DNA from 3 places in the Arthrobacter sp. D3-16 genome. Region 2 is predicted to be linked to each of the others. Evidence: riboswitches for the same ligand, from Rfam matches in the RefSeq annotation. Region 2 holds a riboswitch; each other region holds the start of a gene.
The links. Region 2 has a riboswitch for cyclic di-AMP ahead of M1D32_RS15175 (M23 family metallopeptidase). Riboswitches for the same ligand answer to the same signal wherever they lie in the genome.
Positions count from the first base shown of each region.

Region 1: it holds a riboswitch for cyclic di-AMP, as region 2 does, so the genes downstream of both, M1D32_RS03770 (aggregation-promoting factor C-terminal-like domain-containing protein) here and M1D32_RS15175 (M23 family metallopeptidase) in region 2, are expected to answer to the same signal.
Region 3: it holds a riboswitch for cyclic di-AMP, as region 2 does, so the genes downstream of both, M1D32_RS09190 (C40 family peptidase) here and M1D32_RS15175 (M23 family metallopeptidase) in region 2, are expected to answer to the same signal.

Region 1 covers NZ_CP096437.1:766,971-776,551, reverse strand. Annotated here, with positions in the region: gene M1D32_RS03795 (YhgE/Pip family protein) at 1-742, shown strand, start outside; gene M1D32_RS03790 (TetR/AcrR family transcriptional regulator) at 739-1,389, shown strand; gene M1D32_RS03785 (hypothetical protein) at 1,407-2,063, shown strand; gene M1D32_RS03780 (SixA phosphatase family protein) at 2,070-2,597, opposite strand; gene M1D32_RS03775 (winged helix-turn-helix domain-containing protein) at 2,647-3,513, opposite strand; cyclic di-AMP (ydaO/yuaA leader) riboswitch at 4,455-4,615, shown strand; gene M1D32_RS03770 (aggregation-promoting factor C-terminal-like domain-containing protein) at 4,621-5,376, shown strand; gene M1D32_RS03765 (YdeI/OmpD-associated family protein) at 5,451-5,894, shown strand; gene M1D32_RS03760 (glyoxalase superfamily protein) at 5,913-6,287, opposite strand; gene upp (uracil phosphoribosyltransferase) at 6,333-6,968, opposite strand; gene M1D32_RS03750 (phosphatase PAP2 family protein) at 7,009-7,899, opposite strand; gene M1D32_RS03745 (nucleoside deaminase) at 7,961-8,467, shown strand; gene M1D32_RS03740 (glycosyltransferase family 4 protein) at 8,510-9,581, opposite strand, start outside.
Region 2 covers NZ_CP096437.1:3,243,505-3,253,085, forward strand. Annotated here, with positions in the region: gene mobA (molybdenum cofactor guanylyltransferase) at 1-233, opposite strand, end outside; gene M1D32_RS15160 (HNH endonuclease) at 321-821, opposite strand; gene M1D32_RS15165 (NlpC/P60 family protein) at 1,100-1,873, opposite strand; gene M1D32_RS15170 (C40 family peptidase) at 2,041-2,736, opposite strand; cyclic di-AMP (ydaO/yuaA leader) riboswitch at 2,807-2,989, opposite strand; gene M1D32_RS15175 (M23 family metallopeptidase) at 3,118-3,939, opposite strand; cyclic di-AMP (ydaO/yuaA leader) riboswitch at 3,950-4,161, opposite strand; gene M1D32_RS15180 (metal-dependent transcriptional regulator) at 4,308-5,003, opposite strand; gene serC (phosphoserine transaminase) at 5,282-6,412, shown strand; gene M1D32_RS15190 (DUF3027 domain-containing protein) at 6,552-7,325, opposite strand; gene M1D32_RS15195 (cold-shock protein) at 7,332-7,715, opposite strand; gene M1D32_RS15200 (hypothetical protein) at 7,935-8,168, shown strand; gene M1D32_RS15205 (helicase-associated domain-containing protein) at 8,179-9,581, shown strand, end outside.
Region 3 covers NZ_CP096437.1:1,909,300-1,918,880, reverse strand. Annotated here, with positions in the region: gene M1D32_RS09215 (glucose 1-dehydrogenase) at 1-792, shown strand, start outside; gene M1D32_RS09210 (DUF1810 domain-containing protein) at 867-1,310, opposite strand; gene M1D32_RS09205 (DNA alkylation repair protein) at 1,294-1,908, opposite strand; gene M1D32_RS09200 (TraR/DksA family transcriptional regulator) at 1,860-2,219, opposite strand; gene M1D32_RS09195 (dienelactone hydrolase family protein) at 2,366-2,644, opposite strand; cyclic di-AMP (ydaO/yuaA leader) riboswitch at 2,932-3,094, shown strand; gene M1D32_RS09190 (C40 family peptidase) at 3,098-3,949, shown strand; gene M1D32_RS09185 (protein adenylyltransferase SelO) at 4,065-5,540, opposite strand; gene M1D32_RS09180 (APC family permease) at 5,537-6,979, opposite strand; gene M1D32_RS09175 (ribonuclease Z) at 7,067-7,993, opposite strand; gene M1D32_RS09170 (hypothetical protein) at 8,061-8,249, opposite strand; gene M1D32_RS09165 (hypothetical protein) at 8,371-8,799, opposite strand; gene M1D32_RS09160 (hypothetical protein) at 8,884-9,096, opposite strand.

The DNA of each region.
Region 1 (9,581 bases), 1.8 Mb from region 2:
TTCCCGGACCTTGGCCAGTGAGATCGGCAGCGGCGCGGGGCAGGTTCCACATCCGGACGATGCGCAGAAGAGCAACCTGTCGCGGGTTATCGCAGATCCGGTAGCAGTCAGCAACGTTTCACAGGCCAAGGCCGGGTCCTACGGCGCCGGGCTGGCTCCGTTTTTCCTCACGCTCGCTTTGTGGATCGGCATCTTTATGCTGATCCAGGCAATGCGGCCCCTCACCCAGAGGGCACTGGCATCCAACGCCCGCTCCTGGAAAATCGCCGTTGGAGGGTGGCTGCCTTTCCTCACCGTCTCGGTGGCGCAGGCTACCCTCCTCACCCTGGTGGTCAACCTGGCACTGGGCCTGGACGCCGCCCACCCCGTCCTGATGTGGCTATTTATGCTGGCAGCGGCAATGGCGTTCAGTGCCCTCATCCAGGGAATCGTGGCGTTGCTGGGCTCCCCCGGAAAACTTGTGGTCCTGATCCTGCTGGTCCTGCAGCTGGTGTCCTCCGGTGGAACCTTCCCCTGGCAGACCACGCCACAGCCCCTTCACATGGTGCACGAAATCCTGCCCATGGGTTATGTGGTGGCAGGGATGAGGCACCTGATTTACGGGGCCGGCCTTTCGATGATCGTCCCCACCGTGCTGGGACTCGCGGGGTACACAGCGCTGGGACTGGTCCTGTCCACCCTGGCCGTGCGCAAGGGCAAATACTGGACGCTCAAGACGCTGAAACCGGGGATCGCAGTATGAGCGCCCCGGATCCGCGGCTTGAACCGGCTAAAAAACTCCGCCCTGCCCGGACCACTGCAACACGCCAAAAGCTTTTTGACGCCTCCATGGACCTGATCGGTGAGCGTGGGGTGGCGGGTGTGACCGTTGACGAGATTGCAGCTGCTGCAGGCGTCTCCAAGGGGACGGTTTACTACAACTTCGGCAGCAAGTCGGACCTCATTGCGCAGCTGTTGCGCCATGGCGTCGATATCCTCAAGGCCCGCCTGCTGAAGGCGCCGGGCGGCCGGGCCCGCCAGGATCCCTTGCTGGCAATGGAAGCCATGATTGGCCAGGCCATGGACTTCATGGCCGACTACCCGTCCTTCGCCCGGCTGTGGGTTAGCGAAAACTGGCGCACGCCCAGCGAATGGCAGGGGACCTTTACGCTCCTGCGGGGCGAGCTCCTGGCGGTCATAAGTGAAGCGGTGGAAAACGTTACCAAGGTCTACCCTGTGGATCCTTCCGTTGCACGGGGCAGCCTGGAAACAGCCATCTTTGGCGCGTGCTTTGTGGTGGGGCTTGACCGTCAGACCTATAACCCGGAGCGCACCCGTGATCAAAGCGTTGCAGCAATCATGGCCATCATGCGCGGCTACGTAATACAGCAGCCCCCTCCTCAGGGATGATGGTGGACATGCGTCACATGGGGAACAGCGGAAAATTCGCGGTCATCACCGGCATCGTCGCTGCCGGCCTGCTGGTCCTGACAGGCATGACGCTGGCGGAGCCCGTGTTCATGGCTTTCCTCAGCGTCCTCGGCCTGGCCTGCCTGGCCTGCCTCATCGAGGTCCTGCGACGCCGACGCTTCGTCATGCTGGCCATTGCCGGCCTGTCCACGAGTCTCGCCGTGGCGGGAACGCTGGCCTTCCTGAGCACGTGGGAGCTCGCTTTCACGGACGAGTCGTCGCTGTTCGGCACCCCGTTGCCCACTTCGGACCCGGACAACTACTTTTTCTTAGCCGCATTCTCCGCCCTGGCCGCCCTGGCAGCACTGTTCACCGGCGCTATATGGCCGGGACGCCGGCGCACTGCACAACAATCCGGCGCAGCCCGGGCTGCAGGCGTCCGCACCGCTGCCCACGGCAGCAGCAATGCCGCGAGGAGGACACCGGCACGGCAGTCCAGCGCTGGGCAGCCGCGCACCCCGTCGGGCCCGCGGGCTGCAGTGCGGCAGCCGACGTCGTCCGCGCGCCAGGCTCCCCAGAGACAAGGCGCGGCGAGGCAGGGCGCCGCAAGGCAGAGTGCCACAAAACATAGTTCCGCGAAGCAACCTCAGGGCCGCAGCGCGCCAAGGAAATAGCTTGCGCTAATGGGCCCGGGGCACCTTGAACTTGGTGATCCGTGCGTCCTGTCCGTCAAGCTCTGCCCAGGACTTTTCCGTCTCGAGGACGGTGAGCGCATTGGTGGGGTACCTCGTTGCGGCGTCCATGTAGGCATCGTGATCGGAATCGCGCGAGGCGAGGTGCATGGCAAGGTCCTGTACCCCTGGCAGGTGCGCAATCAGCATCAGCGTTGTGACGGTATCAGGTACGTGGTTGACCACGGCAAGCATGCGCAGCGCGGAGGAAGCGTAGAGGCCGTCTTCGAGCTTGGGCGTGGGTGCCTTGTCCCCGAGTTCAGAACAAACCCAGGTGCAGGTCTGGCGGGTCCGCAGGGCGCTGGAGCACAGGATGAAGTCAGGCACGATGTTGTGCTTGAGCAGCCAACGCCCGGCAAGGGGCGCCTCCCGGTGGCCCCGTTCCTCCAGCGGCCGCTCGTGGTCAGCCACGCCGCCAGGCCAATCGGCTTTGGCGTGCCGCATGATCACAAGGCGTCGAAGATGGTGCTGGCTCATCGCCCAAGCCTAAGGCACGGCCACATGCCTCCTGCGAGCCTCCGGGATGCTAGATCGAGTATTCCGGAGCGGCCCAGACAACGACCTCGGGGTGCTCGTAGAACCGGTAGCCCTGGCCGCGGACGGTGCGGACGGTGTTGGCGAGGCGGCCGAGCTTGGAACGGAGACGGCGGATGTGGACGTCGATGGTGCGCTCGTTGGGCACTTCTTCGGCGTTGCGCCACAGGCCCTCGAGCAGCTCGTCGCGGCCCACGGTGCGGGTGCCGTTCTCCACGAGGTAGTTAAGGAGTTCGAACTCTTTGAAGGTCAGGTTCAGGGATTCACCGTCGAGGTGCACTTCGCGGCGTGCGAGGTCGATCAGGACGCCGGAGGGGCGCGGCTCCTGGGGCTGCTGCGGCCGCGGGGTTTCGGTGCGCTGGCGGGTGTTGACCGTGGGGTCACCGAAAGTGGAGCGGACGACGTCGAGCGCTGAGCCCGGCGTACCGGCGGGGGCAACGGCAACAGCGGCGTAGCTTTCGGCTCCCGTTACCAAGGACTGGGCGTAGGCGCGGATTTCCTGGGCCAACTTGGCGATGGAGGTACCTGCCGCGGCGGCGGTTTCCTCGTCGATCCCCATGTAGAGGACAAATCCACGGGCGACGTTGTCATTGGCCACCGGGCGGACGGGGTTGGGCCCGGCGACTACGGGAGTGGGAGCAGTGACAGGCGCGGACTCGGCCGGCGGGACGGCGCGCAGCTGGCCGTAGGAGTTGGGGTTGTAGCCCTGGGGGCCATAACCCGAGCCGGGAAAGCTGCTTCCGGACGTGGCGGGAGCGAGCGACGTTCGTGGTCCGAAACCGGGGCGGAGGCCCGACGGCTGGCCACCCTTGGCGGCGTTACGGACAGAAATGTGGACGTATCCGGATGCAACTGACATGTAGTGCTTACCTCAATGTGAATGGCCGCCATCGCGGCTCGAATGCTGGGTTCCCCGCACTGCGCAATAAAACTGGGGAGGGACGCCCGACGCTGGGCTGGGGGGCGTATGCCGACGAACTTCATGGGGTGGGAAGTTCAGGCGTACATTCGACAACAGCGCATGTCGGCAGCAGCGGATGTGCTGGGCCAGTAGTCTGCGGCTGCAGGTGCTGTTGAGTTCTTGTTCACAATGGAAGTGTGCAGCGTAACAATGCGAACTTGCAAGTAACAATGGACGAATCAGTCCGCATTCTGAGACAAAAGCGCTTGATGTGGCGCAGATCACGATTCTGGATAATGGTCAGATTGCTGATCATTTTCCCGCTCCCGGGTCGGAAAAGCTATACGGGCTGAACTTAATTCGCCGGAACCTACTCCCTCCGTCTTTTCTTCAGGCGTACCGGGAATGCCGGAATTGCCCTCGTTTCTGCATCCCCTTGTCCAGCGGCGCCAGCATGTGGGCACGAAAATGCCTCTTCCCTGGGGCACTTGCGGTCCGGGTGCCGCCGTCGAACTCCAATCCGGGAACGGAGTCGGCTCGATGAGGGCCAGCCGCTGAAGCTCAGCAAGGTGAACCTCACGCGGCTGGTGGTTGTTACTGGAGTGGAAAGGACCGCCAAGAGTGCTGCCCTTGGTAACGGCAACGGACGACGGCGGCGTCGCGGCGGAGTTCGTAGACCATGTGTTTTCGCGCTTCGCCGGCGCAGGGGGAAGAGTAACGGTGATATCACACCCAGGACGGACAGGGTTCGCCTCGGAACTTCCCATCCGGTGATCTTGCAGCAAGGCGACGCGCCGTCATCGTGATCTCTGTTACCAAAATGTGACTTGCGCGCTCCATTCCTGTACCGTCGATTGGGTGAGGTTCGCATACGAGCCGCATATCCGGATGACGCCAAGCTCTGCCACTTCCCGGATTTCCCTTGAACAAAGGCAGAGGCGGGGGACCCACCGTCCCGGGCACTAATTGCCCTTGGGGTTAAGCCAGCACGTGATCTTTCCGTGTGGCCGGATGCCCTCATCCGAACCCGACAGCTAACTCCGCAGGTGTGAGAGGCGATCCATCATGTTCAAAACCCTGGTAAAACCGCGCCCAAAAAACGGTTCTGCACCGCATGCCGGAACAGAAAACGGCAAAATTCCTTCCTTCGGCAAGCGTGCGGCTGTGGTGGCCGCATCCTGCGCACTCCTCGTTGGAGTAGGAGCCGCTGGACAGGCCACCGAAACCAGCATCCGCGTAGCGGCCACCGAGACGCAGGCCGCCCAGGCGCAGTCGAACCTTAGCATCGAGAAGAGCGAGATTACCTCCAATCCCGCGCCTGAGGCCGCCACCCCGGAGATGGCTGTAGCCCCGCAGGCTGCCGAGCCCGCACCGGCTCCCGCTGCCGAGCCCGCACCGGCTCCCGCTCCTGAGCCCGCACCGGCACCCGCACCCGCTCCTGAGCCGGCTCCGGCACCTGCTCCCGAGCCGGCACCCGCTCCCGCGCCGGAGCCTGCACCCGTCGTCGCGGTCAACGATCCCGCCGGTGCCCAGGCTTACGCTGCCGGCCAGCTGGCGAACTACGGGTGGGCTCCTGACCAGATGCAGTGCCTGAAGACGCTGTGGACCAAGGAGTCGGACTGGACCACCACGGCCACCAACCCAAGCAGTGGCGCCTACGGCATTGTCCAGTCCCTGCCGGCGGAGAAGATGGCCAGCGCCGGTGCCGATTACCTCACCAATTACCGCACGCAGATCAACTGGGGCCTGAACTACATCCAGGAGCGTTACCAGTCTCCGTGTGGTGCACTGAACTTCCACCTGTCGAATAACTGGTACTAAAAAGTACCGGGACACCGGGGGCTTGCAGGGCCCGGACCTTTTGTAGGACCGGGCCGCCCTGCATACTGTGATCCATGAGGTTCACCACCACCGTCCAGGGCAGCGGCAACAAAACCGGCATCGTAGTGCCCGAGCATGTTGTTACGGAGCTGGGAGCCGGTAAGCGGCCGCCGGTGGTAGTAACCATCCACGGCAAAAGCTATCGCAGCAGCATCGCAGTGATGGGTGGCCAAAACCTTATTTCACTGAGCGCAGCCAACAGGGAGTTTGTTGGCGTCGTGGCGGGAGACACCGTTGACGTGGAGCTGGAACTGGATACGCAGCCCCGGGTTGTGGAGGTTCCCGAGGATCTTGCGGCGGCAATGGCTGCGGAGCCCGCGGCGCAAGAGTTCTACGTGACCCTGAGCAACAGCGCCCAGCGGCGGTACGTGGAGCCGCTGGGCGAAGCCAAAACTCCGGAGACCCGGTCGCGACGAATCGCCAAAGTGGTGGAGGACCTCAAGGCCGGAAAGAAATAACCGCCCGGCCCGACGGCATCAGGTGTTGCGGCCGGGGATGTACTGGACAGCCCACCTGTTGCCGTCGGGATCGGCGAAGTACACAAAGTGGCCCCAGTCCTGCACGTCCACATCGCTGACGTCCACCCCGTTGCTTTTGAGGTGCCGGTGTGCGGCCTCTATGTCGCTGACCACCAGTTGAAGGTTGGAGCCGGTGCCGGGAGGTGCGTCGGTGAGCCCGTCGCCGATGCATATTGAGCAGGCGGAGCCTGGAGGCGTCAGCTGGACGAAGCGGATGGAGTCCGTTGGCCGCTCATCAAAGTCGGCGTTGAAGCCCACCTTGTTCACGTAGAAATCCTTGGCGCGGTCCACGTCGGACACAGGGACGTACACAAGTTCGAGTTTCCAGTCCATCCGCACAGGCTAACGGCGGGAAGCTGAATGGAAAAGGCTTGAGGACTACCCCGCGATGCCGTAGAGGCGGTCCCCCGCGTCCCCCAGTCCGGGCACAATGTACGACTTCTCGTTGAGCTTTTCGTCGATCGAGGCCAGGACAATGGTCACGTTGGCGCCGGAGAGTTCCTCTTCCAGCTTGGCCAAACCTTCCGGGGCAGCCAAGAGGCAGATGCAGGTCACGTCTGAAGCACCGCGCTTGAAGAGGAATTTGATGGCTTCCCGCAGGGTCCCGCCGGTTGCGAGCATGGGATCAAGGACGAAAATCTGCCGGTCCGTGAGGTTTTCGGGGAGGCGCTCGGCGTAGGTGATGATGTCCAGGGTTTCCTCGTCCCGGGCCATCCCCAGGAACCCCACCTCAGCGGTGGGGACGAGTTTGGTCATGCCCTCAAGCATGCCCAAGCCGGCGCGGAGGATAGGAACCACCAGCGGAGTGGGCTTGGTGAACGCCGTACCCACAGTGGTGCTGACCGGCGTTTCGATGGTGACGGGTTCGGTGCGGACCTCGCGGGTGGCCTCGTAGGCGAGAAGGGTCACCAGCTCCTCCGTCAGCTGCCGGAAGACCGGGGACGGGGTGTTCTTGTCCCGCAGGACGGTGAGCTTATGGGCGACCAGCGGGTGGTCCACAACGAGAGTGCGCATGGGTCAAAACTATCACCCGGTTGCTGGCACTCCCCTGCCGTCAGCCTCCAGCGCCCGTCCGCGGGGAGCCGCCGTCGCTTCGGCGTAAGGTCCCGCCGTCGGACGTTGCGGACGACCCGCCGTCGCTCCTTTCCGAGGTGCCTGCGCTGCTGGTGCCCGCGCTGCCGGGGAGTGGATCCCCGCTGTGGTCCTCGCGGAGGACCGGGTGCTCGAAGGTTGGTGCCGGGCCGGCATGTTCCCGCCGCCGGATGAGGTGGAACAGCCGATGGGCCAGGATCACCATGGACACCCAAGCCAGCCCCAGGAACCACCCGGCCATCACGTCCGTCATCCAGTGGTGCCCCAGGAAAACCCTGCTGAGCCCCATGGCGATGATAAAGATTGCCCCGGTGGTGATGGCAGTGATCCTTGCCCAGAGCATCTGGAACTGAAGGCACATGATGTACACCAGGACGCCGATAACCACTGTTGTATTGAGGGTATGGCCGCTGGGAAACGATGGTGACGTCTCAAAGGGCGGTACGGCTTCGGAGTGGTCGGGGCGGGTCCTGCCCACCAATCGCTTGCCGAGGGTGGTGGCCGTGGTGGAAACAAGGGCTGCACCGCCCACGAGGACGATGGGGCGCCACGTCCGGCTCAGCAGGGTCAGCCAGGCGGTAAGGACAGTCGCGAGAATCGGCATGCCGATCCCGCCGCCCACGTTGGTGAAGGCAGTGGCGAAGGCGTCCACCTCCGGGTTCCGCAACGATTGGGAATATTCCAGTGCAGGAATATCAAGGCTTGCCAGCCCTTCCTCGTCCACCACGTCCGAGTACACCTCGGCTCCCAGCAGGGCCATGGTGAGCACCAGCGCGCCGCCGAGGATCATGGTCAGCCACAGGGCGGCGTAAGGCTTGATCCACTTGTCCACACGGTCTCGGACGGTGCTCATTGTTGCCTCCCGGCGGATATGCGTCACGGGCTCTGGGTACCTTCGAAACTATCATTGAGCCATGGTCTCCGCAGATAGCAAACACGCCGCCTGGATGGGCCTTGCCCTCGCGGAGGCGCGCCGCGCGCTGGCCACAGATGACGTGCCGATCGGCGCCGTGGTGATAGGGCCCGACGGCGTTGTGCTGGGTTCCGGCCGGAACCAGCGGGAGGAGCTGGGCGACCCCACCGCACACGCCGAAGTGGTTGCGATCCGGGAGGCGGCGGCGAGGTTGCGGGAGCTTTCAGCGGCCGGGGGCGGGAGCGGAGATGGTTGGCGGCTGGCTGACTGCACACTGGTGGTGACCCTCGAGCCATGTGCCATGTGTGCCGGTGCGATTGTCCTTGCACGGATTCCCCGCGTGGTTTTCGGCGCCTGGGACGAGAAGGCCGGCGCGGCGGGATCCGTGTTCGACGTACTGCGCGAGCGCCGGCTGAACCACTGGGTCGAGGTTTACGCGGGGGTGCGCGAAGCCGAATGCGGCGGGCTGCTGCGTGACTTTTTTCTAGGGCACCGTTCGCGGCTGTAGATGCTTGCTGGTGCTTCTTTATGCACCAATCTGTGCTTGAACTTAGCCGCCAAGGACGTCGAGCACGTGCGCAGCTGTCTCTTCCCACCCCGGCAAGCGGTTCCGCGTCTCACGTGCCGCTGCCCGCCAGGCGTCCCTGGTTGTCCCGTCCTGCAGCCAGCGTCGCAGGACCTCGGCCAGCAGGGCGGGGTTTCCCGGATCAGCGTCGGACGGAAAGGTGACGGAAATTCCGGGAAGGTGAGCGCCCTCCCCCGTTCCAGACTCCACTCCAGGCGCGGCGAAACTCAGCGCCTCCACGGCCCCTGTTCCTTGGCGTACTACCACGGGAATACCGTGGGCGAGTGCTTCTGTGACCACCATGCCGAACGCCTCAGCCCGGGAGACCAGAATGCTCAGGTCTGCGCGGTTCCATTCGTCCTCGAGCGCCTGGCCTTTCAGCTCACCGGTCAGCCGCACCCGGCTTTCCAGCCCGTGCGCGGCAATCGCGGCCCTCACCAGGCCCGCGTATTTCGGGTCTGCCTGGTCCGATCCCACGAGTGATGCCGTCCACTCAAGTTCCTGGATACATGCCAAGGCTTCGACGGCAAGCAGCTGGTCCTTGTTCGGGAGGAGCGCGGCTACGGTGATGAAGTGCGGCGGAATGGATCCTTCGGCCACCGGTGCAGGCTCGGTACCGGGCAGGGCCACCCGGAGTCCGCGGAGGCCGTGGCGTCCTTCGACGGTGGCAGCCGCCCAACTGCTGGTACAGATCACTCCCGATGCCGCTCGGAGGGCCCGTGCCTCCAGCTCCAGGCGCGACGGGGCCGGCATGTGCACCAGCACCCAGGCCTCCTGCCGGGCTTTGGCTGCTAACTCCAGTTCGTCCGGGGCACCCATCGCGATCAGCCCGTCCACGATGGTCAGGACGGACCCTTGCTGCGGTTCCGGCTCCCACGCGCCCAGCAAACTGCCCAGATGCCGTCGTTCCTTTGCACTGGACTCCGGCCAGGAGCCCTCCACCGCCAGCACCTCAACGTCGACGCCGAGGGTGCGCAGGCCCTGTACCAGGCGGGCGTTGTACACGTTGCCGCCTGAGTTGTGCCGGATATTGGCAGGTACCAGGAGCCGGATGGGA
Region 2 (9,581 bases):
GCGGCCGGTCCTGCGAACTCCGGCTGTTCCCGGCAGGAAATCACCCCTGCCGGCAGGGCGCCGGGTTCCGGACCAACCACCACTGTGCGCGTTGCGCCGGAGGCCGCTGCAAGCGCCCGCTGCAGGAGGGTGTCACCGTGAAAGACCAACTCTTGTTTGGGTACGCCCCCCAGTCTCGAGGACCGGCCTCCGGCCAGGATCAGGGCGTTGAAGTACAAGCGGTCTTGTTCCACCCTCCCAGCCTAGTCGGGCGACGGCGGGGGCAACGTACTCAGGGCGGCAGCTTGGGCCAGCACGAAGCCGGCAGCCGAACCAGGGGATCAGGCAGCACGCTCGGGCAGGAGGAACGGGTCCCACGCGGGCGTGGGCTTCTCGAGTTCCTTAATCTGCCAAATGGTGCCATGAGGAGGCTCCGGGACGAACCGCAGCTTCCAGCCCATCTCAGCCGGCGTGTGGTCGCCTTTGAGGTTGTTGCACCTCAGGCAGGCCGCCACCAGGTTTTCCCACGATTCGGCTCCCCCGCGTGACTTTGGGTGAACATGATCGATGGTGTGCGCAGCTTTTCCGCAATAAGCGCACTTGTGCCCGTCACGTCGAAGCACTCCGCGCCGGCTGACAGCGGTGGACTGGTTATATCTGGGCCGGATGTAGCGGTTCAGGAGGATCACGGACGGGCGGCCCAGGATCTCCTGGGGGCCCACTACGGGATCGTCCCCTTCGGCCACGACGCTCGCCTTGCCCGTGAGGACAAGCACCAGCGCCCGGCGGAAAGTAATAACCGCCAGCGGTTCATATCCAGCATTCAGAACGAGAGTGCGCATGCACGTACCTCTTCACGGCCGCACCCGTCAGGGGCACGAGGGCCGGCTGCCCTCGGCATGTCCGGGCTATGGATCGACACCACAAGAGTAAACAAAGAAGTGCACTATCGGCTAATAGCTGGAGCACGCGCCGCCGTGTCCGGCCGACATTCGGTGGCGCCTCGCCGCATCCAGTAGCCGTCCGGAGCTGCCCAGACGGTTAACGGAACAGGACCCCTGCCGCAAAGCAGGGGTCCTGGGCCAGTGTTGTTCAGCGGCGCTTCCGGGCCGCCGTTTTATCAGCTGACGCGGATGAACACCGGGCCGGAGCCAACGTTGGCGCTGAAGACAACGGTCTGGTTACCGTTGTAGCCGCCGTGGACCGCCTGGCCGTTACCAGCGTAGACAGCTACGTGGGCCATGCCGGCGCCGCCGTCTGCGTAGTAGATCAGGTCGCCCGGCTGAGCTTCAGCAGCGCTGACCGTACGGCCAAGGGAGAGGTAGCCTGCAGGCCAGTCGTGGAAGTTGATGCCCACGGCAGCCAAAGAGTTGGTCACCAGCATGGTGCAGTCCTGCATAACGCCAAGCTGGGCGTATGCGGCGGACAGGATGGCTGCACCCTTACCGCTGGCCGAGGCAGGAGCGGCGGGGGCTGCCGGAGCAGGAGCCGTGGCGGTTACCTTTGCGACAGCGGCGGTCCTTGCGGCCGGCGCAGGAGCCGGAGCGGCTTCCTGGACTTCAACCTCGGGCTCCGGAGCTTCAATAACGGGAGCCGGCGTGGTGGTCACAGCAGGCTTCTCGAAGGAGATGGCAATGGTGGAAGCGGCGGAGATCGGAGCCTCGACCGTTGACTCAACTTCCAGGTTGGAGGCCTGGGCGGAGTCACGCTGGACGTTGGCGTCAGCAGCGTTGGCAGCGAGGCCGCTGGTCAGGACCAGGCCGGAAGCGGCTGCGATAACAGCTGCCTGGCGTCCTACGCCGCCGGCGTTCCCGCCGACAGCTTTGGCAATGATGGCGAGCGAGTTGGTTTTGGTGACCTCGGCGCGGTGCCGTGCGGTTGCACGAGTAGTCATCAGTTCTCTCTTTCGTTTTCCTTTAGACCGCATGTAGGCAGCCAAAGGCGTTTGGACGCGCCGGCATCTTGGGGGTACGCCGGCACGCCCCGAACGGGGATGTGTGTGATTTAGCGAAGAGCGTGTTTTGGGCAAAGAAAAAGCCCTTGGACCCTGGGGTCGAAGAACTAGTTCATAGTGAAAAACGAGGAAGAGCCGGTAGCAGCTACCGAGTGCAGCAGCGTTCCCTGGGACGGGTTCAAGGCGCTGATCATCATGCCGTTGCCGACATAGATGCCTACGTGCGCGCCGCCGTTCTGCATGACCAGGTCACCCGGCTGAGGCGTGGAGGTGGGCTTCATTGCAGTCCACGCGTTGACGCGGGGGATGCTGATGCCGGCCTGGGCGTAGACCCACTGGGTGAAGCCTGAGCAGTCCCAGCCGTTGGGGGTGGTGCCGCCCCAAACGTACGGACGGCCAATGCCGGTGTAGGCGATTCCCGCGATTCCGGAGGTGGAAGCGGAGGCAACGGTTTCAGTGGGCTTCTCGGCGGCGGTTGCCGGAGCGGCTGCGGTGGCAGCCGTGGCAGCGGTGGTTGCCGTTCGGTTGGCGGAGGCAGTTGACTGCGTACGCACCGTTTCGACGACCTTGGGCGCCGGAGTGGTCTTGACCACGGGGCGCTCGAAGGAAACGGTGGCCGTGGGTGCCGCAGTGACCGCGAGGGCGCTCTGTGCGGATCCGGACTCGGTGGAGGCGGAGACACCAGCGGTGGTGTCCGCCGCATTGGCCGGCAGGCCCATGGTCAGGATGAGGCCGGACGCAGCTGCGATCACTGCAGCCTGGCGACCTACTGTCCCGGCATTGGCACTAACAGCCTTGGACATGGAGTCCAGGGGGTTGGTACGAACCGGTTGCGCACGGTGGCGCGCAGAATTATGGCGTGAAGACACGAAGGTAGCCTCTCCCAATGCCTACGAGGTGAGCTGTCGGATTCGGATGGGAGTCACCCGGCCGCGCAGCTTCCTGGGAAGCTTCTGCGACTTAACCCCAAGGCCTTCAAAAAGCTGAAGGCCAAAATTGGTTCCCCCGCCCCTGCCAGACGATGAAATGCGAACGGACCTTGAGCGGTGGCAGAGTTAGGCAATCCGCACAAGAGCGTCAACTTCGGAAAAGTTGACGCGAGTTAGACGGTACAGCAGTTTTGCGTGAATGTCACATTCAGGTCACGGCAAGTCAAGATCATTCGATAGCTCACCGTCACTTGACTAAAGCCAGCCGGTCGGGTCAACAACTTCGCCGTTGACCTGTACCTCAAAGTGGAGGTGGCAGCCGGTGGAGGCTCCAGTGGTCCCGCTGAGGGCCACAACGTCCCCACGGGACACCGTCTGCCCCTCCTTCACGCTGAAGGATGACAGGTGGTTGTAGGTGGTCTCGAGGCCGTTGCCGTGATCCACCACCACACGGTTGCCGCCACCGTACTGGTGCCACCCGGCGAAGGTGACTGTTCCGGTAGCTGCAGCAAGTACAGAGGTGCCGCACTGGGCCACATAGTCCTGTCCCCGGTGGAAGTCGCCGGAGCCTCCGGTAATGGGACTGACCCGGTACCCGAAGGGCGAAGCAGTGGTCAAGGCAGAGAGCGGGGCACCAAGGCTTCCAGCGGAAGCGGCGCGGGTGATGGCGCCGGCAGACTGAGCGCTGAGAAGTTGCTTCAGCTTGCCATCCGGGTCCGCCTGGGTAACCACAGCAGAGCGGCTGAAGTCGATTTGGGCGCCAGCTTCCGCGGAAACCTGGGGCTGGGGCACAACAGCGGACGCAGCCACAGGAGCGGAACCGGAGGCGTCGGTGGCCATCACTGGACTGGTAGCCGGCACCGTCACGGTGAGTACCAGTCCGGTGGCAGCGAGGGCGATGCCGGCCTTTTGGCCGATGCCGCTGGCAGCAGCGAATTCAGTGATCTGACGGAAGGGACCCCGACGGCGGCGCGCATCACGGTGCGGATCGCGGGGGCGTTCCGAGGTGATGACTTCGACAACAGGCGGTGTCGAAGCAGGGACCGCCGCGCGGCGGCGTCCCCTGGAATTCTGCATGGTCAAGAAGGGTTCCTCTCTGGAAAGCCTGCGAAGTTAGCTGTCGGATTCGGGTCAGAGAGTTCAAAGACCCGGTCCGCCGTAAGCAAGCTTCGGCACAGAGATATCCCCGGAGGAATCCTTCACTGGAAGAGGCTTGCTGCTGACGGACTTCACCCCAAGGCAGTCCCCCGCTGCCGCTTGTGGTTCCCCCGCCTCTGCCAGTTACGACTGGTGCTCCTGATCCGCTGGCAGAGCTCGGCTCCAGATCAGGTAACGCTTTAATATCAACGCTTGGTTCAACTATAGATGCTTAAGGCCCAAAGTAACAATTCCGTTATCATTGCGTAACGGCCCTCACATGGGGTACCGGGCTCGTCCGTGGCTTTCTAGCTGATCGCCACGAAGACGTGCGCGGCAACCTCCGGGGGCAACTCCAGCGCCCCTTCGATTCCGGGAACCCGGACCGAAATGTAGTCACCCACCCGCTCCAGCGATACAGCGGCACCCGGCCGGATGCCGCCCTCATCGAGCTGGGAGAGCAGTTCAGGCTCTACCTGGATGGGCTCGGCAAGCCGGCTGATGGTCACCACTGAGGCGGGACCGTAGGATTTCATCGCCTCAAGAAGGCTAATGGCTCCATCCGCGAAACCCAGGGACGCCACGCCACCCAGGGCAGCAAGGCCCGGAATCGGGTTCCCGTAGGGGGACTCGGTGGGGTGGTTCAGCAACTCGTAAATGCGCCGTTCCACCCGCTCACTCATCACGTGCTCCCAGCGGCAGGCCTCATCGTGGACATAGGCCCAGTCCAGCCCGATCACATCGGCGAGAAGGCGTTCGGCCAGGCGATGCTTGCGCATTACTTCCGTGGCACGCTTCCGGCCTGTCTCGGTCAGCTCAAGGTGGCGGTCGCCCGAGACCACAACGAGCCCGTCCCGTTCCATGCGTCCGATGGTCTGGGAGACGGTGGGACCGGAGTGGCGCAGCCGCTCGGCAATACGCGCACGAAGGGCAACAATGTTCTCTTCCTCGAGCTCCAGAATGGTCCGAAGGTACATCTCCGTAGTATCGATCAGATCCGTCATCCAGCTCAGCTCCTCGAGCACAGTACCTAGCGTTGTCCCACCGTATCGCCTTCACCGCGACGTAGTCCGTGGAAAAGCTTAGCCTATTTTGACTTTGTCCTAATAGTTCGCGTGGGTGCGGGCGGACCGTCTCATTGGCTGGACTATGGCGGTTCCGGTTCCCGCCCATGAAGCGGTTCAGGCAGAATGAGGGAGGCCCTGGTTGCAGTCGTTCCCGGCTGCCGGCCACCAACACCCGACCGGACAAAAGCCATGTCCACGCCGAAATTGGAGCACCCGTGAGCGAAACCAGCATCACTATTCCCGCCGACCTCCTGCCCCAGGACGGACGGTTCGGCGCCGGGCCTTCCAAGGTCAGGCAGGAGCAAATTGATGCGCTGTCCGCGGCCTCGAAGAACATCCTGGGCACGTCCCACCGGCAGGCCCCGGTCAAGAACCTCGTTGGTTCCGTCCGCGAAGGTCTCAGCCAGTTCTTCCGTGCCCCCGAGGGCTACGAAGTGGTCCTGGGCGTTGGCGGCTCCACGGCTTTCTGGGACGTGGCGAGCTTCGGCCTGGTTGAAAACAAGGCGCAGCACCTTTCCTTCGGCGAGTTCGGCTCCAAATTTGCCGCAGCCACCAACAACGCGCCCTTCCTGGACTCCTCGTCCATCATCAAGTCCGAACCGGGCACCCGCCCTTCAGCCAAGGCCGAAGCAGGGGTGGACGTTTACGCCTGGCCCCAGAACGAGACCAGCACGGGGGTTTCAGCGCCGGTTAAGCGTGTTGCCGGTGCAGATGAGGGTGCCCTGGTGCTGGTGGATGCCACCTCTGCCGCGGGCGGGCTGGACGTGGACGTGGCGGAAAGTGACGTTTACTACTTCGCTCCGCAGAAGAATTTTGCCTCGGACGGCGGCCTCTGGCTTGGGCTGTTCTCCCCCGCCGCCCTGGAACGTGTGGCGCGGATCAAGGCGGGCGACCGCTGGATTCCGGATTTCCTGGACCTGCAGACCGCAATTGACAACTCGCGCTTGAACCAGACCTACAACACTCCATCACTGTCCACGCTGGTAACGCTGGACGCACAGGTGCAGTGGCTGAACTCCAACGGCGGCCTTGACTTCGCTTCTTCGCGCACGGCCGATTCTGCCGGCCGTATCTACAGCTGGGCTGAGGCTTCAGAGTTCGCAACCCCCTTCGTAACCAATCCCGATGAGCGTTCAAACGTCATCGCAACCATCGACTTCAATGAATCCGTGGATGCAGCAGTGGTCGCCAAAGTCCTCCGCGCCAACGGCATCGTGGACACCGAGCCGTACCGCAAGCTCGGCCGCAACCAGCTGCGCATTGCAACCTTCGTGGCCATCGAACCGGCCGATGTTTCCGCGCTTCTTGCCAGCATCGACTATGTGGTGGGCGAACTGCGCAAGTGATCGGGACTGCGCGCAGCTAACGTGGCTGACGTAACGCCCCAGTCTTAACGTACGACGGCGCCGCCCGGGTCCTGCCCGGTCGGCGCCGTTTGCGCGTCCTGGCCCAGTTTCCTTGCTGGGCGCGGTTGTTCTCTGTGCCCTAATCTGCCAAGGAGGCGTGGCCTGTGGGCTGCTCAGGCACGTCGGCTTCATCAACCTGTGCCTGGTCGTCCTGGGCCTGGTCAACCTGGGCCTGATCGTCCAGGTCTGCAGCGACCAGGGCTCCAGCCTCCCCATCAACAGGCTGTGTAGTACCAGGCTGTGTAGTAGCAGGCTCGGCGGCGTCGGTTTCCGACACATCAGGGTGGGATGCACGTACATCAGCCTGCTGCGCACCGGCGTCGGGCGTGGCGGCTTCCGGCTCGTGCGCCCGGTCCTCACCGCGCCCCGATTCCTGTTCCTGTTCCTGTTCATCCTCGGGCCGCACCCGCTCGGCCCACGGAACCCATTCGGGGGCGAGGATGGACTCCTCCGATGGCAAGAGGCCGAGCTCGTTGACCGTGACCACCTTGGACCGCGAATTCCGCGTCAGCACTGCGAACCACTGCCAGCCGGCATAGCCGGGCAGCCTGCATTCAAAGAGGTGAGTGACCAGGCGGTCGCCTTCGGTCTTGGCCGCCAGGTGCTCCCCAATGTCCGACGCTGCGGTGATGCCCTCGATGGCCGTTCGCGCCGTGTCCACGGCAGCAGCGAGGAAAGCATCCGGCTTACCTGTACGCCACACGGGCACACCGGCGCGGCGCTTGGCTGGTTTTGCCGCCCAGGGCACCCGGTCCACCGGTTGAATGACCGGTGACTCCAAACCCGGTGGCTCCAGGTACGTTGACTCCGGGTCGAGTGACTCCAGGTCCTGCTGATCAGCTTCCCGGTTCATGAAGGCCTAAACGTCCAGCTCGTCGGCAACCTTACGCAGGGCCGCGGCGATGGCCTTGCCCTTGTTGCCTTCCGGGTACTTGCCTTTGGAAAGGGTTCCGGACAGGTTGTCCAAAACAGTCACCAGGTCCTGGACCAGCGGCGCAAGGTCCTTCGCGCTGGGCCGTTTCGCCTTGGCAATGGACGGCGTCTTGTCCAGCACGCGCAGGCCCAGGGCCTGGGCTCCCTTGCGGCCGTCTGCCACTCCAAACTCGACGCGGGTGCCTGCTTTCAGCTCTGTTACGCCCTCAGGCAGCGACGATTTGGGCAGGAAGACTTCCTGGCCATCTTCGCCCGCGAGGAATCCGAAGCCCTTTTCCTTGTCATACCACTTGACCTTGCCGGTAGGCACGTAATCAACCTTCTTCGTTCTGACGTCTTGAGACACGGCCAGCTGTCACCGCATCCACATGGTTGTGCGGGTCCAAGGTGTGACGGCTGGGAGACCGTGTTGGTCTGTATCCCTCAAGGTTATCCTGCCCGCTGCCGTAATCCTGCTTTCGAGGGCTCTCCGCAACGCCACCCTGCAGCCATGCCGGGACTGTCAGACCGGGCTGTTAGCGTTACGTTCATGACACCCTCGCGTTACCGGCGTCCCCTGACGATCGTCGCCGCCGTTATTGCCGTGCTTTCGCTGGCGGCGGTGGCTGCCGTTATGGCCTTCGCCTTCGCCGGTTCAGTTGCTCCTGCCTGGGTCACCTACACCGCGCTCTACGGCCTGCCGCTGGCATTCCTCCTGATGCTGTTCCTTGTTCTGGACAGCGTTGCCGGCCGCCGCCGGGCAGGAAAACCGGGCGGGCGGTAACGTTGGACTGATGTCCCTTATTCGCGCGCTCAGCAAGGACCTGGAGGCCCGCAGCGACGACTCGTTGCGGGCGCTGTTCGACGCGCGTCCGGATCTCGTTTCCCCCCCGGTACCTGACTTCGCCGCCCTCGCTGCCCGGGCCAGCGGGCGTGTCAGCGTCCAGCGTGCGCTGGAACGCCTCAACCGGCCACAGATGCAGGTCCTGGAAACCCTCCATTTGTGCACCAACACGGATACGGAGCACAGCGCCTCCGCCACAGGACTGCGCAAACTGATATCGGGTTCCACGGTTGCCGCTGTGGAACGGATCCTGGCGTCCCTGCAGGAACTCGCCCTCGTACACCGCGCAGAACCCCCGCACGGATCACCCGCCACCGGCAACAGGCAGCGCTATTACCTTCCCGTCGGCAGCCTCAAGGATGTGGTGGGCATTTATCCTGCCGGGCTTGGCCGCAGCTATACCGAACTGGTGCGCCTCCAGCCGGCTTTTGCGCAGCGGGCGGTCCAGCTGGTTTCCGAGCTTCACCGCAGCGGTGCAGCCATCCATGGAGCCACAACGCCCATGGAAGCAGCGCTTGCCCTGCAGCACTGGACGTCCTCGCCGGAGAACCTCCAGGACATTTTGGCCACGGCTCCGGAACGGACGGCCGCCCTGCTCGCCCGGTTCAGGAACTGGGCCATGGGTGCCGTTCCCCAGGCGCAGCGCAAGGCGTCCATCTCCACCGAAGGATCCGACGTCGGGCCGATCGACTGGCTCCTGGCCCGCGGACTGCTGGTGCCGCTTGACGCCGCCCATGTGGAACTGCCGCACAGCGTGGGGCTCTCGCTGCGCGGGGGTGCCATCATCGACGACTTCAGGCTGTCGCCGCCGGTTCCCGAGCTCGGCCAAACCAGTGCGGCGTTGCGGCGGAATGCTGCCTTGGGAGCCATCAGCGAGACGCTGCGGCTCGTGGGCGAAATACTCCATGCGGTCCGGGAGCAGCCCCTGGCCACACTGCGCAGTGGCGGCGTAGGTGTCCGTGAGATGCGGCGGCTCGCCGAGATGCTCCGGATCGACCAGCCCCGTGCCGGGCTGCTCCTGGAGCTCTGCGGGCTTGCCGGACTGATCCGCCTGGATGTGGACTCCTCATCGTGGGTCCAGCCGCCGGAGCTGGAGTGGCTTATCCTGCCCAGGCAGGAACAGTGGCTTTGGCTCGTTAACGCCTGGCTGGCCAGCGAGCGCGTACCGTCCCTGGTGGGGCAACCGATCAACGGGACCCCGGGAGCCGCAGCGCACCGTGCCGCTTCCGGGAGCACCATCATCGCCTTATCGGCCGAAGCGCAACGGCCCGACGCCCCGGTCGTTCGCAAACGGATCCTGGAGATCCTGAACGAACTCACCCGGGAAGCAGCAGCCCCTGACGGAACTGCGCC
Region 3 (9,581 bases), 1.3 Mb from region 2:
CCCAAAGCGGACCTCGGCGAGAACACGTACCGCGGGACCGGCCGGCTGGACGGCAGGAAGGCTATCGTGACCGGCGCCGACTCCGGAATCGGGGCGGCCACTGCCATCGCCTTCGCCCGCGAGGGGGCCGACGTCGTCCTGTCCTACCTGCCGGAGGAGGAAGAGGACGCAGCCCGCATCGCGGGACTTGTCGAGGCCGCCGGCCGCAAGGCTGTCAAGGTCCCCGGGGACCTGAAGGACCCGAACGTCTGCCGCGAAGTGGTTGACACCGCAGTGGCCGTGCTCGGCGGGGTGGACATCCTGGTCAACAATGCCGGCAAGCAGGTGGCGCAGGAGGAACTGACCGCGATCACGGACGAGCAGTTCGACCACACCCTGAAGACCAACGTGTACGCGATGTTCTGGCTGACCAAGGCTGCCCTCCCGCACATGCCGGCAGGGTCAACTATCATCAACACCACGTCCATCCAGGCCTACAACCCGTCCCCCACGCTGCTGGACTACGCCACCACCAAGGGAAGCATCAACAACTTCACCAAGGGACTCGCCCAGCAGCTCGCGCCGAAGGGCATCCGCGTCAACGCCGTAGCTCCGGGGCCCATCTGGACGCCGCTGCAGGTCAGCAGCGGCCAGCCCAAGGAGGAACTGCCGGAGTTCGGCCAATCCACCCCCCTGGGCCGGGCCGGCCAGCCGGCAGAGCTCGCCCCGGCGTATGTCTTCCTGGCATCACCTGAGTCCAGCTACGTCATCGGGGAAACGCTGAACGTCAACGGCGGCAGCCCCTCACCGTAGCAGGCAACAAACGGGCCCCGACGGCGGCGCCTTGCGCAATTGCGCAGGGCGCCGCCGTCCGTGCTTGAGTTGGCCTACTGTTCGTCCTTGCCGGCCAGCAGCTCATCGGTAGCGGCATCGGGCTGACCATCGAAGAACCGGGCCAGCACGGTTTTGAAGACGGTTTCCCCGGGAGCTGCGCGGAGGAAAAGGGTCATGGACGAATGCAGCTTCCGGGCGTCGATACTGCCGAGAATGTCCTCCGCAGGGCGGCCTGCATGGTTGGTGACGGCTAGGGCGCAGTCGAGCAGCCGCGGGCCCAGCACCGGATGGTCCAGGTACTCCCGGGCCTCGGCAACGGAGCTGATGGCATACCGGCGGGACATCTCGCTGTGGCCCAGGCCCGCGATCTGCGGAAAGATGAACCACATCCAGTGGCCGGATTTGCTGCCCAGCTGCAGTTCCGCCAGGGCCTGATCGTATGCTCCGCCGCTGTCCTGCCCGGCGACAAACCGGTCCAGGTTATAGGGATCGTTCATGCGTGTCTCCTTGTGGTGGGGGTTCGGGGGTGGATTGCTGCCCGATGAAGGCGGCGGCACTGCGCAGCCCGCCGTCGGGGTCCGTCCGCCAGCGGGCGAGGACAACATGTGCGCGCTGCCGGTCACGCCCGCCGAGCCGTGCCAGGAACGGCACCACAACGTCAGCCAGCAGGGGCTCCGTCAGTTCGCCCGTACCGGCAGACCGCAGGAAGCCTTCGATCCGGGTCAGGTCCGAATGGCGCAGGAGCGGCACCTTGGACTGGAGGAGCACCACGGCGGCGAGCCGGCGCTCAAAGACCGGCCTGGAGCCGGGCCGGGGCTGGCCCCACAGGGCGGATGCCAGCTGTACCACGGCGTCGTGGTCAAAGTTCTTGTACTTCCGCAGGGCGTCGCGGACGGTTCCGCGCACAGCACCCACGGAGGAGCCGTAGGAGGCAAGCTGCCCGCCCAGCCGGCTCTCGACGTCGTCCGCCCGATACCAGGACCCCTCGTTCTGCAGCGTCCGGTCAATGAATCCTGCAGCAGCCGCTATCTGCTCCACGCCGTTGCTCACCGGCTGCGGCCTGCCGATGCGTGCCGGATGCAGAACGGGGTCCATGGCCGTGCCTCGAGCCTGCCTTCGGCGATGGCTTCCCCGCAGACGGCGCAGGTCCCGTAGGTGCCGTCGGCGATTCGAGCCAAAGCGGCGTCCACCTGGTCAAGCCCTGCGCTGCTTTGCTTCAGCAGGGCGGACGCCTGGGACAGCTCGAAGGCGATGGTGGAGCCCTCCGGGTCATGTTCGTCGTCCACGTTCGAGTCCTGGCGCGCTGAATTTGCGGCGGCGATGTCTGCACGGAGGGCCGGCAGGAGCGCCACTTTCCGCTCCCGCTCCTCCTCGAGCAGGATCCGGAACCGTTCAAAGTCGGGCATGGCAAAAGCCTACGCGGCGTCAGGACCAGTTCCTCGCCACCGGGCGGTTTGGGGCGGCGCACGGCGAGCCGTCAATGAAAACCGGCGTTTCTCGTTATGGAGCGGAGAAACATCCGCCTTCCGCACGCCAGCCGCGCATGCCGCTCCTAGAGGTGGCGGCCGAACCACGCCAGGGTGTCGTTCCATGCCGCCGGAGCCTGGGTTTCGTTATAGCGGTCGCCGGTATCGGTGTGGAAGGCGTGTCGGCCCGGGTAGACCGTGAGCTGATGGACTACGTCAGTGGCTGCCAGCGCGTCCTTCAGGGCAGGCATCGCGCCAGTGATGCGTTGATCGCGTTCAGCGTAGACCCCGAAAACGGCGGCCTTGATGTCCGGCACTTTGCCCGTGTCAGGGGCGGGCCCATAGAACGCCGCGGTGGCTTTCAACCCGTCCAACTCGGTGGCCGCATACCAGGTGACGCCGCCAACAGGCCGTTTTCAGGGCGCCTTTATGACTTTGTGACAAAGAACACCGCAGTCTGCGCGGCGCGCCTATTTCGCGTGGTCAGGCGGGCATGGGAGATGAATCTAGTCGATGGCTAAATACGATAGGCGCACCTCGTATGTTACCCAAACGTGACAATGTGTCCGGAATCAGGCTATGGTCTTCAGGTGTCCCTCTCAGACGGGACATTCCCGTCAGTATGCCGAGCCCTGCCACTGAACCGGGATTCAATCGTTTCCAGCTGGCAGGGACGGGGGAACCAAGTTTCCGCGGCCTCATACGAGGCCTTGGGGTTAAGTCGATAGTGCTTCCGTTTTTTCGGAGTTACTTCCGGCCGGGTATCTCCAACCCGAACCCGACAGCTCACCCCGCAGGCATGGGAGAGGCGATCAACCGTGTCAAAAAATTCCACCACCGCCCGTCACCGCGCGACTCCGGCCCGCTCCATCGCGCTCCAGGGCCTGGCTGTCTCAGCCAAGTCGCTTGGCCGCCCGGCGCTCGCCGTAGCCGCAGCTTCCGGCATTGCCTTCGGTGTTGGCGCCCCTGCCCACGCAGGCGTCACCGGTCCGGACACCACTGAGACCACCAACACGCAGGCTTATGCAGCACCGGCTGCTGCAGTGGCTGCCCCCGCAGCAGCTGCAGCCAACGTGCACACCGTAGTCTCCGGCGACACCCTGGGCGCCATCTCGGCCGCCAACGGTGTAGCCCTGAATGATGTTCTGTCCGCCAACGGGCTGTCGATCGACACCATCATCTACCCCGGCGACCAGATCCAGATCCCCGGCGCTGGCTTCGTGGCAGCCGCTCCGGCCGCTGCTCCGGCTCCCGCCAAGGCTGCTGCTGCTCCTGCAAACACCGGCATGAACCTGTCCTACGCCTCCACGGCGGCGCCTGCTCCGGCAGCACCTGCTCCGGCAGCTCCCGCAGTCACCGGCACCGGCACCGGCGCAGCCATCCTGGCGAACGCTTACGGCCAGCTGGGCGTCCAGCAGGACTGCACCGCCATGGTGGAGAAGGCTCTCCGCGCCGTGGGCAAGAGCGTTGGCGACCTCGCCCCGGGCCAGTTCTACCAGTACGGCACCACCGTGGGCACCCCTGCTCCCGGTGACCTGGTGATCACCGCGGGCCACGTCGGCGTCTTCGCCGGCAACGGCCAGGTTGTCAGCGGTGGCGTGGACGGTTTCAAGACCGAAGTCCACTCCATTAGCTGGCTCAGCGGCGCTTCCTTCGTCCGCGTAGCGTAGTCACACCACCCGAACAGGGGCGGCAGACGGGATTTCCCGACTGCCGCCCCTGTTTTGTTGTTGCCGTCTTGGCGCCCGGTTCTCCTGGCTGTAGGCCAGCAGATGCCGGGCGTGCTCAGGTGCCGCAGAAGGTCTGGTAGCTGCCAAAGTCCTCCGGTGCTCCCTCGGCGTAACGTTCGCGCCCCGGCTGCTCGTGGAAGGGGTCGCGGACCACGTCGAGGAGTTGGTTGAAGGGCTCGAGGTCTCCCTCCGTTGCTGCGGCGAGCGCTTCCTCCACCAGGTGGTTCCGGGGTATGTAGGCGGGGTTGACGCGGTCCATCAAGGCCGCGTCGGGCTGCTGGGCACGCCACCGCTCCGCCCATGAATCGAAGGCAGCAAGGTCAAGGACCATGCCGCGGGCCGGGCGTTCATTTCCCCTTGCCGCATGAGCCAGGTTCCGGAAAAACGACGTGTAATCCACCGGCCCATCCTTCAGGAGTGCCACCAGCCCGTCCACCACCTCCGAGGCTTCTTCAGCCTCAGGGGTTCCCGCTGGGGCCTCTGCCAATCCAAGCTTGGTTTTCATGCCGGCGAACCAGGCATCGCTGTACTGGCGGCGGAACTTCCCCAGTGCCTCCACGGCAGGGGCCACGGCCTGTTCCTGGTCCTCGTTGAAGAGGGGCAGCATTGCCTCGGCCAGGCGGGCGAGGTTCCATTCGGCGATGACGGGCTGGTTGGCGTACGCATAGCGCCCGCCGACGTCGATGGAGCTGTAGACCGCGGCCGGATTGAAGGCGTCCATAAAGGCGCAGGGCCCGTAGTCGATGGTTTCTCCGGAAATGGTCATATTGTCCGTGTTCATGACGCCGTGGACGAAGCCCACCAGCATCCACTGCGCCACCAGCGACGCCTGGGCGGCCACCACCCGTTCGAAGAGTTCGAGGTAGGGGTTTTCCGCCTTGACGGCATCCGGGTAGTGGCGGCGGATCGCATGGTCCCCCAATCGGCGCAGGAGGTCCATGTTTTCGGTGGCCCTTGCGTACTGGAAGCTGCCCACACGGAGATGGCTGCTGGCGACCCTTGTGAGCACTGCCCCGGGAAGCATGGTGTCGCGGCGGACGGGGCGGCCGGTGCCAACGACGGCAAGGGATCGCGTTGAGGGGATGCCCAGGGCGTGCATCGCCTCGCTGATGACGTACTCCCGGAGCATGGGTCCGACGACGGCGCGGCCGTCCCCGGCGCGGGCGAACGGCGTGCGGCCGGAACCTTTCAGGTGCACGTCCCGTAGCCTGCCCTCCTTGTCGGTCACCTCGCCGAGAAGAAGGGCACGCCCGTCGCCCAGCAGTGGCGAGTAGCCGCCGAACTGGTGGCCGGCGTACGCCTGGGCTACCGGCGTCGATCCCTCCGGAACGTGGTTCCCCAGGAGGAGCCGTACGCCTTCCGGGGACCGGAGGTATTCCGGATCGAGCCCCAACTCCCTTGCCAGTGCGTCGTTGAGGATGAGCAGCTTCGGCTCGGGGGCTTCCTCTGCCTGCCAAGGAACAGCGAGCTCGGACAGTTCCCTGGCAAAGCGTCCGTCAAAGGTGACAGTTGATTCTGCGGCAGCTGTCATTGGTTAGGCCTTTCCTGTTGGTTGGTTTTCCGGTTGATCAGCCATGTGACGAACCAGAGCACCACGCCGATGGCCATGAGCCCACCGGCAATCTGGTACTGAATGACGTTCCGGCCAACCCACGGACCGGCAAGGAAGGCGCACAACAGGGCGGCCACCAGCGGCAGTTGCCCCGGCGAGGTGAAGAACACCTTCCGGTTGGGGTCCCGTTTGCGGCGCAGCACCACGCACGCCACGTTCACTACCGTGAAGACACACAGCAGCAGGAAGGCGGTGGTGCCGGAGAGGTTGGCCACGATGTTGCTTTCCGGATCGCTGGTCACGTACAGGATGAGCCCCAGTGCCAGGACGGTTGAGAAGAGGATGCCTGCCCACGGCGTGCGGCGGACCAGCAGGACTTTCCCGAGGGCACGTGGCAGGACGCGCTGGCGTGCCATGCCGTAAATGAGGCGGCTTGCCATCAGCATGTTGATCAGCGCCGTATTGGCCACGGCAAAGACCGCCAGGAACGGGAAGATCCTGTCGATCGGGAAATCGGGTGAGCCTTTATGCACCACTTCCAGCAGGGCAGCGCCCTCGGCTTCCCTGATACCTTCAAGTTCCGTCGGCGACAGGACGCTCACCACTGAGACCGCCACTAGCATGTACAGCAGCACCGCAATACCCAGGCCCGTAAGCATGGTTCGGGGAAAGATCTTCTCAGGGTTTTGCGTCTCCTCCACCATGTTGACCGAGTCCTCGAAGCCCACCATGGCGAAGAATGCGATGGAGGTGGCTGCGGTAACGGCCAGGAACATTCCCTTGTCCTGGTAGTCGTTGAAGACGAAGATCTCGCCCGGGTTCCCCGTCCCTTGGGACATCACAAAGAAGCCGACGCCGATCACGATGCACAGCGCGACCATCTCCACCAGCGTGAGCACCACATTGAACTTGACGCTCTCCCCTACACCGCGGAGGTTGATGGCGGCGAGGAGCAGCATAAAGCCCATCGCAACTGCGGTGATGACACCCTGCCCGGGAACCCCCATCCATCCGTTGATCTCGAACCCGCCGAACAGGTTTTGGGCCAGGACGTTGGCCGAAGTGGAGGCGCTGGTGATGCCGGAACACACCACGGCGAAGGCAACCAGGAAAGTGACGAAGTGGATGCCGAATGCCTTGTGTGTATAAAGGGCGGCACCGGCGGCCTGCGGATACTGAGTGACCAGCTCCAGGTAGGAAAAGGCTGTCAGGGTGGCCACCACGAAGGCCAGGAGGAACGGCAGCCACACGATGCCGCCCACCGTTCCTGCCATGGTTCCTGTGACTGCGTATACGCCTGCGCCGAGGATGTCGCCAACAATGAAGAGCAGGAGGAGCTTGGGGCCAAGGACCCGTTTAAGTTCGGGTTCCTTTCCTTCAGGAGTAGCGTCGAAGACTTCTTCGGAAGTTTTGCTCATTGTCGACCTCCACAACACGTGGGCGGGTGCGCCCGGGGTGCATACCGGATAATTCACTCTCTACCTGATGGTTGGGTTTGGCAATAATCAGCTCCGGCCCTCTCCACCCGTCAGGATGGGGTGTTGCTGCCAACGCCGCCGCTTGGGAAAGGCAATCCGTTGCAGGTCGTGCGGGGTGATGACCTTTGCCCGGGCGGCACGGGCGCCGGCCTGGACACCCAACCCGCTGACGTCGTCGTACCTTGCCGAAAAGTGCGTCAGGACCAAAGTCCCGACATTGCCGCCGCCGGCCAGCGCTCCAGCCTGCCCTGCGGTGAGGTGGCGGTACTGGTCGGCGAGCGCGGCGTCCTCGTCGCTGAAGGTGGACTCCGCAACGAGGAGGTCGACGCCGTCCGCCAGGTCCTCCGCGCCCGTACAGGGGGCAGTGTCCATAATGAAGGCGAAGCGCTGGCCCGGCCGGGGAACGCTCACATCGTCAACGTGGACGCCGGCCAGGGTGGTTTCACGCTGGAGGCGTCCGACGTCGGTCCCTGTGATCCCTGCTGCGGCAAGGCGCTCGGGCAGCAGGGTGCGGCCATCCGGTTCCACCAGCCTGTAGCCGTAGGTCTCGATGCGGTGCTTTAGCGGCCGGACCTCCAGGCCTTCTGCAACAGTCCCGCTCGTGCCGTGCGGGTGTAGCCGCAGGTCTATCCCGGGCGAGCTGATGGACACCAGGGAACGGACCACGTCCTCGCCGGAGGCCGGGTAGTGCAGGTGCACGGGGTGGGCCACACCGTCCAGCGCCATGCGGGACAGCACGCCGGGAAGGCCGAAACAGTGGTCACCATGGACGTGGGTGAGGCAGATGCGCGTGATCTGGGTTGCAGAGACGCCTGCATGGATCATCTGGCGCTGCGTTCCCTCGCCAGGGTCGAAGAGCAACCCCTGGCCATCCCAGCGAAGCAGGTAGCCGTTATGGTTGCGGGTCCGGGTGGGGACCTGGGAGGCGGTGCCCAGGACGACAAGTTCTCGCATAATTCCAGGGACCAAAAAGCAGGTTCCGGAATCATCCGGGACCTGCTTCGTGGTTCAGAGTGAAGGGTCAGCGCCGCTTCAGCATGCCCATGATTTTGCTGGCCATGCCTCCCGTGCCCGCTCGGCCGCCCATGGCGCCTGTGGTGTTGGGCGTCCGCCCTGCGGCATTCATTCCGGTGCCGCGGACTGTTCCGCCGGTGCCGGACCTGCCTGCGAAGCGTCCAGCGGCATTCCTGATCATGCTTCCCAAGTTCATGTGAAACTCCTTCAGTCTTGATCCTGCCAACCGATATTCATCAGCCTGCTTATTATTTTAGCGTAGTTTCGATTTCCGGCTAGGGCTGGAGCCGAATCATGTTGCAGGCTTGGCGTTGGTGCTAGCGCTCCATGTCGTCGGGGTCGAACTCGCTGAGGGGTGACCCGCCGAAGTTTTCCTGGTCGTCGCTGGCATCGGCCTCCACCCCGGTGGGGTCCTCGCCGAAGTCCACATCGGCAACCGCCTCACCCAGCGTCGGCGTGCTTGCCGGCAGTTCATCACCGGCCCCGTCGCGGGTCGCCTTCATGTCATCGCGCAGGGTCTGGTCGCTGAGGAAATCCTCCTCCTCGCCGGAAACTTCGTCCTGGAGCAGCGGATCCTCCTGCCAGCGGTCGGGGTTGTTCTCGGCAGCGCCGGGGTAGCTGTCAGGCTGTCCGCTTGTTACGGGGTCCAGTTCAAGGGATGAAGCCGCGCCGGGGGTCTCATCCAGGAGCACGTCATTCTCTTCGACAATCTCAAGTTCGTCGTCAGGCAGGTTCTGTTCCGTCATGATGATGCCTTTCTCTTCAGCGGCTTTACCGATAATAGTAAGCATACTGACGAACCGCTTGTGGTGTGAACCTCCAGACGGCGCTTAAGGCAAAAGCCACGATCCGTCCTGCGGCGGCTCGGGCTTCCGGCGCAGTTTGCGGATCAATATAAGAAAAGGCCATGCCAGAAGTTGCAGCAGGCCGGCAGTGAGCAGCAACCCCACCGCAAGGACAAGCACAGGCGAGTACAGCAGGAAAACAGCTACTCCGGTTGCAATGTAGCCGGCAATGAGCGCCAAAACGGCCCCAGGGTCCATGGGGATTCCTTTTTTGTTTTTGGTCATGCATTGATGCCGCGATGAGACCTGCGCGGCTGGGTGGTGGGGATGGGCAGGAAGTCTTGCCCCTTACGGGTGGCGGGCGCTCCAGTGAGGGGCGGCCTGCGCAAAAATATGGAGAGTCCGAGAAGTTCAAGCAGCCGCTAAGCATCACTCCGGAACGCTGGGGAGATCCACACCCAGTCTGCAATGGTGGCCGCATGCTTCCTAACGGTGGTCCAAGACTACTCTCCCATCGGCAGGCGAGGTAGAGGCGGCATCGCCGGGGCCGCATCGCGGCTCAACGCAACGAATTTCCGCGCGGTTTCGGCGCAAATTAGGTATCGACAAGCCGTGCCATCCGGCGCACACTATCCATACGCTGGGCGGGCCACCCACGAACTCCCAGCAGTTCGCGGGCATCACAGTAAACAGGCGCCGCTATGGCTGGACATCCCGCAAGGAGGCGGACCCGGCAGTTTCCA